Methylibium petroleiphilum PM1: one gene and its partners. The protein of the gene in region 1 interacts with the protein of each later gene in a pairwise test. Links are inferred from orthologs where the notes say so. Each region holds a gene or a part of one and is shown in the gene's direction. Other genes may lie near its edges.

Evidence for each region.
Region 2: the proteins of rplL (region 1) and MPE_RS14515 interact in binary tests that used the Escherichia coli proteins (3 or more experiments, as listed by UniProt). The link is inferred for Methylibium petroleiphilum PM1 from one-to-one orthologs.
Region 3: the proteins of rplL (region 1) and nikR interact in binary tests that used the Escherichia coli proteins (3 or more experiments, as listed by UniProt). The link is inferred for Methylibium petroleiphilum PM1 from one-to-one orthologs.

The regions. Positions count from the first base shown.
Region 1 is NC_008825.1:3,662,307-3,665,099, reverse strand. It holds rplL (50S ribosomal protein L7/L12), read left to right. Parts: upstream 1-1,104; coding sequence 1,105-1,482; downstream 1,483-2,793. Other genes in the region: rpoB (DNA-directed RNA polymerase subunit beta), read left to right, coding at 1,829-2,793; rplJ (50S ribosomal protein L10), read left to right, coding at 544-1,068; rplA (50S ribosomal protein L1), read left to right, coding at 1-239. UniProt on the Escherichia coli protein: The binding site for several of the GTPase factors involved in protein synthesis (IF-2, EF-Tu, EF-G and RF3). Is thus essential for accurate translation.
Region 2 is NC_008825.1:3,063,055-3,066,406, forward strand. What follows is about bases 224-3,098. They hold MPE_RS14515 (sulfurtransferase), read left to right. Parts: upstream 224-1,226; coding sequence 1,227-1,970; downstream 1,971-3,098. Other genes in these bases: MPE_RS14505 (protein phosphatase CheZ), read left to right, coding at 224-490; MPE_RS14510 (hypothetical protein), read right to left, coding at 510-1,037; MPE_RS14520 (cyanophycinase), read left to right, coding at 2,189-3,098. Also shown: more of MPE_RS14505, read left to right, coding at 1-223; more of MPE_RS14520, read left to right, coding at 3,099-3,352. UniProt on the Escherichia coli protein: Catalyzes oxygen-dependent 5-hydroxyuridine (ho5U) modification at position 34 in tRNAs, the first step in 5-carboxymethoxyuridine (cmo5U) biosynthesis.
Region 3 is NC_008825.1:2,986,761-2,990,223, reverse strand. What follows is about bases 224-3,209. They hold nikR (nickel-responsive transcriptional regulator NikR), read left to right. Parts: upstream 224-1,474; coding sequence 1,475-1,945; downstream 1,946-3,209. Other genes in these bases: MPE_RS14145 (TonB-dependent receptor), read left to right, coding at 2,245-3,209; MPE_RS14155 (nickel-dependent hydrogenase large subunit), read left to right, coding at 224-1,439. Also shown: more of MPE_RS14155, read left to right, coding at 1-223; more of MPE_RS14145, read left to right, coding at 3,210-3,463. UniProt on the Escherichia coli protein: Transcriptional repressor of the nikABCDE operon. Is active in the presence of excessive concentrations of intracellular nickel.

The DNA.
Region 1 (2,793 bases):
AGGCCGGCCAGGTGCAGTTCCGCGTCGACAAGGCCGGGATCATCCACACGACGCTGGGCCGCCGCTCGTTCGACGGCGACAAGCTCAAGGGCAACCTGCAGGCGCTGATCGAGGCGCTCAACAAGGCCAAGCCGGCGACCAGCAAGGGCATCTACCTGCGCAAGGTCGCGGTGTCGTCGACCATGGGTGTCGGCGTGCGCGTGGACGTGGCGTCGATCAACGCCGCCGCGCAGGGCTGATACATCGGACAAGGGTCTCGCGAGTGTCTGGCGCGAGATCCGGCTGAATTGGTGGGTCGTGCCGGTGAGCCTCTCGGGGCAATCCGGCGCGGGCCGTCAAAGACCGTTGGTGCGGCGCGAGCCGCCTAAATGAGGTGTCGGCCGAAGGGTCGGCGACGAAGCCAGCGCAGATGGCGATCCCGCTGAACGGGCATGGCCGTCGAGGACGAAGCGATTCGTGATCGGCGGGGTTCCTGGACAGAAGGTCGCTGAAGTGGGTGCCGCGGACCGCAAGGTCCGGGGCGCATAAGCAAAGGAGTGGACCTTGAGTCTGAATCGCAACGAGAAAGAAGCCGTCGTGGCGCAGGTGTCGGCCCAGGTGGCCAAGGCACAGACGCTGGCGCTGGCCGAGTACCGCGGACTCACGGTGGAACACTTGAACGCGCTGCGCAAGCAGGCGCGCGAGAAGGGCGTCTATCTTCACGTGCTGAAGAACACGCTCGCTCGCCGTGCCGTCGCTGGCACCTCGTTCGAAGTGGCCGCCGGGAGCATGGCTGGCCCGCTGATCTACGGCTTCTCCGAAGACGCTGTGGCAGCAGCCAAAGTCATCGCGGACTTCGCAAAGGGCAACGACAAGCTGGTGATCAAGGCCGGCGCCTATGCCGGCAAGGCCCTGGACGCCGAGGGCGTGAAGGCGCTGGCATCGATCCCGAGCAAGGAAGTGCTGCTGTCGCAGCTGCTGGGACTGATGCAGTCGCCGGTCTCGCGCATCGCGCGCGTACTGGCCGCGCTGGCCGAGCAGCGAGGGGGGTCGGCGGAAGCCGCGCCCGCCGAGGCTGCCGCCGCCTGATCTTCATTCAATTTCAACGCATATCTAGGAACCAAAATGGCATTCGATAAAGACGCATTCCTGACCGCCCTCGACAGCATGTCGGTGATGGAGCTCAACGAGCTGGTCAAGGCCATCGAAGAGAAGTTCGGCGTGTCCGCCGCCGCGATGGCCGCCCCGGCTGCCGGCGGTGGTGGTGGCGCTGCTGCTGCGGTGGAAGAGAAGACCGAGTTCAACGTCGTTCTGCTCGAGGCCGGCGCGAACAAGGTGTCGGTCATCAAGGCCGTGCGCGAACTGACGGGCCTGGGCCTGAAGGAAGCCAAGGACCTGGTCGATGGCGCTCCGAAGAACGTGAAGGAAGCGGTGGCCAAGGCCGACGCCGAAGCGGCTGTGAAGAAGCTGGTGGAAGCCGGCGCGAAGGCCGAGCTGAAGTAATCAGACGCGGCGCACGGGGCTGGGTGCCGGATCGGCCCCAGCCTTTTGCGCTTCCTGGAGCGATCCCTCTCATTAGCCCTTGGGGGGTGTCAGAAAGATCCTCGAGGTCATAATCGAGGGTTTCTCCGAGGGCCGTGAGCACCTGGAAGTCTCCCTTGGGGGTTTCCAAGTGTTCTCTGAAACGACTGCAGGGAACCGGTTTGGTCGGGCTGGGGTGCAATGCCCTGGTTGTCCGCCAGCGGCTGGTAGTGGCCAGCCACCAAGCAGCAGACGCAAGGTCTGCGTCGCCAGTCGCCGAAAGAGTGTCGCCTAGGCCGGGCGGTGCTCGTTCGACACGGAGTGATCAATGGCGCAAGCAACCCCCTACAGCTACACCGAGCGCAAGCGCATCCGGAAGAGTTTCGGAAAGCGCGAGAACGTCTTGGGCGTGCCCTATCTGCTGACGATGCAGAAGGATTCCTACGTCGCCTTCCTGCAGAAGGACGTGCCGCCCCAAAAGCGCAAACCGGAGGGCTTGCAGGCCGCCTTCCTCTCCGCCTTCCCGATCGTCTCGCACAACGGGTTCGTGGAGATGAAGTACATCGAGTTCAACATGGCCAAGCCCGCGTTCGACACGCGGGAATGCCAGCAGCGCGGCCTGACCTACGCCGCCGCGGTGCGCGCCAAGCTGCAGATGATCATCTATGACCGCGAAACCTCGACCTCGCAGTCGAAGGTGGTCAAGGAGATCAAGGAGCAGGAGGTCTACATGGGTGAAGTGCCCCTGATGACCGACTACGGCTCCTTCATCGTCAACGGCACCGAGCGCGTGATCGTTTCGCAGCTGCATCGCTCGCCGGGCGTGTTCTTCGAGCACGACAAGGGCAAGACCCACAGCTCGGGCAAGCTGCTGTTCAGCGCCCGCATCATTCCTTACCGCGGCTCGTGGCTGGACTTCGAGTTCGACCCGAAGGACATCCTGTACTTCCGCGTCGACCGCCGTCGCAAGATGCCGGTGACGATCCTGCTGAAGGCCATCGGTCTGAACCCGGAGCAGATCCTCGCGAACTTCTTCGTGTTCGACAACTTCCGCCTGATGGACTCGGGCGCGCAGATGGAGTTCGTGGCCGACCGGCTGCGCGGCGAGATCGCCCGCTTCGACCTGACCGACAAGGCGGGTGCCGTGATCGTCGAGAAGGACAAGCGCATCACGGCGCGCCACACGCGTGCGCTGGAAGCGTCGGGCACCAGCTTCATCAGCGTGCCGGAAGACTTCCTCGTCGGCCGCGTGCTGGCGAAGAACATGGTCGATGCCGACACCGGCGAGATCAT
Region 2 (3,352 bases), 600 kb from region 1 along the record:
CGAAGGCCTGCCCGACGCGCGCAGCCGCCTCAACTACATCGCCGAGAAGACGGCGGCAGCGGCGAACAAGGTGCTGAACTCGGTCGATCAGGCCAAGATGGAACACACCCGCATCGCCGCCGAGACGCGCCGCATCGCCGCCGCCATCGTCGCCGATCCGGTGAAGGCCGTGGCCTCGGGCTCGGTGATGAACTTCGTCAGCGATGTCGAAGCCGCCACCGCACGCATCGATGCCGATCTGACCGACATCATGATGGCGCAGGACTTCCACGACCTCACCGGGCAGGTGGTGGCCAAGGTGGTGTCGCTGGCGAGCGATCTGGAAGACAGCCTGGTGAAGCTGCTGGTGCAGGCGGCACCGCCCGAACAGGCGCAGAAGGTGGTCGAGAACACCATCCTCAACGGCCCGGTGGTCAACCCCGAGGGGCGGACCGACGTGGTGCAGAACCAGGGCGAGGTCGACGACCTGCTGGCCAGCCTGGGATTCTGATCCGGCGAGGGCCGGCGTCTCAGTGACTGCGGCTGGCCGTGCGGAGCAGCGAACGCGAGGGCAGCGGCCGGATCACCCGGCTCGGGCGGTAGGCCGAGCGCACTCGCAGCGGTGGCAGCATCGTAGCCATGGTCGTCGGCATGAGCACCGCGTCTGGCGGCAGCGCCTGGACCCTCGGTGCGGCGCGCAGTGCCTGGGGTGCACGCGCCAGGAAGCGACGGCGCAGCTTGCGAAGCCGCTCCAGATCCGCCGCCGCGATCGAGCACCAGAACGCGGCGAAGACACCCAGGCAACTCAGCATCCATCCGGCCCCGTCGCCAAGCGGCTGGTCGAGCGGAGTCAGCAGCGTGGCGGCCATCAACGCCAGCGCCATGAACACGGCCAGGTCGAAACAGAGGGCGCCGGCCGTGCGGGTGAAGCAGGGGCTGATCTGCCGCCGTGCGGCGCGCAAAGCGCCTTGCACCTTGCCCACCAGGCGCTGGGCGGTGGCCCAGACCGCCAAGGCGACGGGGCCCGGTTTGTCCACTGTGCTGTCCATGATCGTCATCCTTGCCGGCGCTTCCTTGCCGTGACCGATAAGGTAGCGAATCCCGGTCGCGGCAACACCCCGCGATTGCAGGGCGCGCCACAAGCTGGTGCGGCACTCGATCACGTCCGGAGGAAAGCCCGCCCTCACTGACGCACGCTAAAGGTGCGCTGCACCGCCGTCCGCGCCGGTGATTTCTACAATCACCCGATGCCCAGCCCCGCCGTCCTGAACCTCGCCGCCTACCGCTTCGTCGCGCTCGACGATCTGGAGGCCTTGCGCGAGCGGCTGCTGTCACAGGCCCAGGCGCTGGCCCTCAAGGGCAGCGTCCTGCTGGCCGAGGAAGGCATCAACCTGTTCCTGGCCGGTGCGGAGGCCGACGCCCGCGGTTTCCTGTCGTGGCTGCGCGGCGACGCGCGGTTCGCCGACCTGCAGGCCAAGGAGAGCTGGAGCGAGCGCCCGCCGTTCCAGCGGCTGCGCGTCAAGCTCAAGCGCGAGATCATCCGCATGGACCATCCGACCGTCCGTCCGGTCGACGCCCGCGCACCCGCGGTGGATGCCGCCACGCTGGCGCGCTGGCTCGATGCCGGTCGGTGCGACGCCGGCCGGCCCTTGCTGATGCTTGACACCCGCAACGGCTTCGAGGTCGACGCCGGTCGCTTCGCCGGCGCGATCGACTGGCGCCTGGAGCGCTTCGGCGAATTCCCGGCTGCGCTCGCCGCCCATCGCGCCGAACTCGCCGGCAAGACCGTGGTGAGCTACTGCACCGGCGGCATCCGCTGCGAGAAGGCCGCGTTGCTGATGCGCGAGCAAGGCGTCGAGCACGTGCTGCAGCTCGACGGCGGCATCCTGCAGTACTTCCAGACCGTCGGCGCACGCCACTACGAAGGCGGCTGCTTCGTGTTCGACGAGCGCGGCACGCTCGACGCCGACCTGCAGCCGGCCCCGGCGTGAGCGCCCTCGCCGCGGGTCGGGGCGCCCGCTGCCGCCGCCGGCAGGCGCGAGACTTGCTCAAGCGTGATGCCTGCCGCAGTTCGTGCTTGCCCGACTCGGCGGATCGCCACATCGATGCCAAGATCGAATCTCTGCAACGCGCCATCACCGGAGGCTTCATCACCATGCCGGCCCCACTGCTCGCTGCTGCATCCGGCCCCTCGCACCGGAAGGGTCCCGTGTTCTCCCGGACGACGGGACGCTGGATCGTCATGCTGCTCGCCTGGGCAGTCACGACGACGGCACTGGCGGCGGCGTCCGCCGCCGGCACGGCCCCCACCGGTTATGCCGTGCCGATCGGTGGCGAACTGAGGTACGACAACACCGCGGTCTGGTCGCGACTGGTGCAACTGTCGGGCGGACCGGGCTCGCGCTGGGTGGTGATCCCGGCGGCGTCGTCTGCCCCCGAGAAGACCGGCGAGATGGTCGTCGATGCCCTGCAGCGCCACGGCGCCCAGGCCGTGACCCTGCCGGTCGCGCCGGAATGGCAGGGCTACGAAGTGGCCGAGGCGGTGCACGACCCGGTACTGATCGAGCAGGTGCTGGCAGCCACCGGCATCTATTTCGCCGGGGGGGCGCAATCGCGCATCACCGACTCGCTGCAACCCGACGGCCTGCCGACGCCGCTGCTGCAGGCGATCTGGAGCGTGTACCGCGCCGGCGGCGTGGTGGCCGGCACCAGCGCCGGCGCCGCAGTGATGAGCGAGACCATGTTCCGCGACGCCTACGACGTGCTGCGTGTGCTCAAGCGCGGCCGTCTCGACGAAGGGCAGGAGATCGGCCGCGGCCTGGGCTTCGTCGGACCCGAACTGCTGATCGACCAGCACTTCCTCAAGCGCGGCCGCATCGGCCGCCTGCTCCCGCTGATGGTGCAGAAGGGCTACCGCCTCGGCCTCGGTGTGGAGGAAAACACCGCCGCGATCCTGCACGACGGCAAGGTCGAGGTGGTCGGCGGCAAGGGCGTGCTGCTGGTCGACCTCGGCGCGGCCTCGCAGGACGGCCGGCTCGACGCCTTCAACCTGCGCAATGCCAAGCTCACCTACCTGGACCGCGGTGACCGCCACGACCTGCACAGCGGCGTCACCACGCCCTCGCTGCAGAAGCTCCAGGGGCAACTGATCGACCCGGGTTCGCCGGACTTCGCGCCGAGCTTCGAGAGCGCGCCGTTCCAGAACGACATGCTCGGCCCCTCGACCATCGTCGACGCGATGGGCTCGCTGCTCGACAACCGCGACACCGAGGCCACCGGCCTGGCCTTCAGCGGCACGCCGCGCGCCAGCGATCCGCAGCCCGACCTGGGTTTCGAGTTCCGGCTGCGGCGCGGCCCCGACAGCCACGGCTGG
Region 3 (3,463 bases), 680 kb from region 1 along the record:
GCCCGTTCAACCGCGTCGAAGGCGATCTCGAAGTCACGCTCGACATCGCCGACGGCCGGGTGACGTCGGCGCGCGTCAACGCGCCGATGTACCGCGGCTTCGAGCAGATCCTGCGCGGCAAGAACCCGCACGATGCACTGGTCTACGTGCCGCGCATCTGCGGCATCTGCTCGGTCTCGCAGTCGGTGGCGTCGGCGCGCGCCCTGGCCGACCTGGGCGGCCTGGAGATGCCGCCCAACGGCCAGCACGCCACCAATGTGATCCTCGCCACCGAGAACCTGGCCGATCACCTGACGCACTTCTACCTCTTCTTCATGCCGGACTTCACTCGTCCGGTCTATGCGTCGCGGGCCTGGCATGCCGAAGCCGAACGCCGCTTCGCCCCGCAGACCGGCGAACAGACGCGCGCGGCCATCGCGGCGCGCCAGCGCTGGTTCACGCTGCTCGGCACCCTGGCCGGCAAGTGGCCTCACACGCAGAGCATCGAGCCGGGCGGCTCCACGCGGCCGATCGAGGCAGCCGAGCGTGTGCGCCTGCTGTCGCGCGTGCGCGAGTTCCGGGCCTTCCTCGAGCGCCAGCTGTTCGCCGCACCGCTGGAGAAGGTGAGCTCGATCGCCAGCGAAGCCGAGCTGTGGGCCTGGCATGCGCAGGACCCGTGGCGCGGCGACTTCCGGTTGTTCCTGAGCATGGTCAAGGACGCTGCCTTGGAGCGTCTCGGCCCTGGCCCCGGGCGCTACCTCAGCTACGGCGCCTACCCGCAGCCGGACGGCGGCTTCGAGCTCGGCGGCGGCGTGTGGCATGCGCAGCGCGCGGTGCTGTCGCGTCTCGACGAGGCGGCGATACGAGAGGACGCGACGCATGCCTGGCTGGCCGACAGCGCCGCCCCGCGCCATCCGCTCGACGGCCTGACGCTGCCCGACGCCGACAAGCCCGACGCCTACACGTGGAACAAGGCGCCACGGCTCGCCGGCGAGGTGGTCGAGACAGGTGCCATCGCCCGCCAGCTGGCATCGGCGCAGCCGCTGGTGCGCGACGCGGTGGCGCGCCACGGCGGCACCGTCTACACCCGCGTGCTGGCGCGCCTGATCGAACTGGCGCGCGTGGTGCCGATGATGGAGCGCTGGTTGCAGCAGTTGCAGAGCGGCGAGTCCTACTGCGTGCCGAGCCCGCATTTCACCGAGGGCGTCGGCGTGGGCCTGAGCGAGGCCGCGCGTGGCAGCCTGGGCCACTGGATCGTCGCCATCCGCGGCCAGATCGCCAACTACCAGATCGTCGCGCCCACCACCTGGAACTTCTCGCCGCGAGACGCCGCCGGCACGCCCGGCGCGCTGGAGCAGGCGCTCGAGGGCGCGCCGGTGCAAGAGGGCGAACTGACGCCGGTGGCGGTGCAGCACATCGTGCGCTCGTTCGATCCGTGCATGGTGTGCACGGTGCATTGACCGATTCTCCTCTCCACCTTCACCGACCGGCTCGCATGGAACGCTTCACCATCTCCCTCGACGACAAGCTCGCGCACGAATTCGACCACTGGATCGCCGACCGCGGCTATGCCAACCGTTCGGAGGCGGTGCGCGACCTGCTGCGTGCGGAGATGGAGCGCACGCGACAGAACAAGGACGAGTCGGTGCACTGCGTGGCCTGCCTGTCGTACATCTTCAACCACCACCAGCGCGAACTCACCGAGCGCATCACCGAGCTACAGCACGATCACCACGATCTTGCGGTGTCGACGATGCACGCGCACCTCGATCACGACCATTGCCTCGAGACCGTGATCCTCCGCGGCCCGACGCTGGCGGTGAGGCGCTTCGCCGACGCGGTGTGCGCCGAGCGCGGCGTGCACCACGGCAAGCTCAACCTCATCAGCGTGGAACTGCACCACAGCCACAAGCACGGACGCGGCGCGCACCACGCGGCGCACGTGCATCCGAAGCCGGCATCCTGAGCCGCGGCGTCTGCCCCGACCCACCAAGGCCCTGCACCGCAGGGCCTTTTTTCTTGGGGCGCGACGGGTGGGTTGCGTCCGTGGGCGTGTCTGCCACCGAGACCACAGCGCTCACTGAGCGTTTCGACGTCTCTGCTGGAAGCGCGGTGATCGGGGGTTTGCTCGTGGTTCGACGTCCTTCACCGGGCGTCGGATGCCATCCGGGATGGGTGGCACGGAAGATGTATGAACATAATAAAAATCATCATACTCATGGGTGCGCCGGTTGCCCATGAGTCGTTCTGCAACGAGGAGACCCTGTGCACCACGCTTTCGATCGGCGCCTTTCGCCGAGCACCCTGTTGTTGACCGCGCTGGCGGTGGGCCCTGTCCTGGCGCAGCAGAACCCCGACGAACCTGCCGCTGCGGAACTGGCCGCTGTTCGTGTCGTCGGCTCGGCCGAGAAAACCAAGGGCAGCGTCACGCTCGACGCGCGGGGGCTGCCCGCTGCGGTGACGGTCATCGGGCGCGAAGACATCGCACGGACGAACGTCGGCCGCGACTACACCGATCTGCTGCGCCGCGTGCCGGGCGTCAACGCCTACAGTTTCGGCCAGGGCGACATCGGCAGCCCGATCAAGATGCGGGGCTTTACCGGCACCGGCGCACACGGCGGCGACGTGGCCATCTACGTGGACGGCGTGCCGCAGAACTTCCCGTCCGCCAACCAGGGCGGGCCCGGGATGAGCGATCTGTCGTGGCTCACGCCCGACATGATCGAGCGCATCGAGGTCATCAAGGGGCCGTTCTCTGCGCTGTACGGCGACCAGAACCGCGCCGGGGCGATCAACATCGTCACGCGCGACCGGGGCGAATCGAGTCTCGGGCTGAGTGCCGGCAGCTACGGCAGCGGCCGCGGCACGGCGGTGTTCTCCGGCGAACATGGCGCGGTCCGATCCTTCGTGGTCGCCGATCTCTACCGCACCGACGGCTATCGCGACAACTCGCGGGTGGCGCGCGGCAACCTGTTCGCCAAGGCTTCGCTCGACACCGGCGATGCCCTGTGGGCGCTTCGCGGCAGCTACTACAAGTCCGACTGGGACGCACCCGGCTACCTCAGCTTTGCGTCGCTGGTGAACGGCGCGGTCGGGCCGCGCGACCGTGATCCGAACGCGCCGCCACTGTTCGGCGATGCCGAACGCTATGGCCTTGTGCTGACCCGCCGTCCGGCGCGTGGCGAGGAGGGCTGGCATGCCTCGGTCTTTGCCGAGCACTACGAGAAGCGACGCGCCAATCCGGCAGGAGGCAATCCGAACGGCTACAACGTGCAGAACGACGATCGCGCCGTCTACGGTGGCCGGGCGCAGTACCACCTCGGGGTCGGCGCAAAGGCAGCGATCACGGCCGGCGCCGAGCTCCGCGCAGACCGCGGGACGGGCATCAACCAGCGCTGGGACACGCCGGCGGGGCCGGGCGCGAACGTCAACAACCACTGGGATCTGGATCTGTTGACCTACGGCCTGTTCGCCCAGGGGCAAT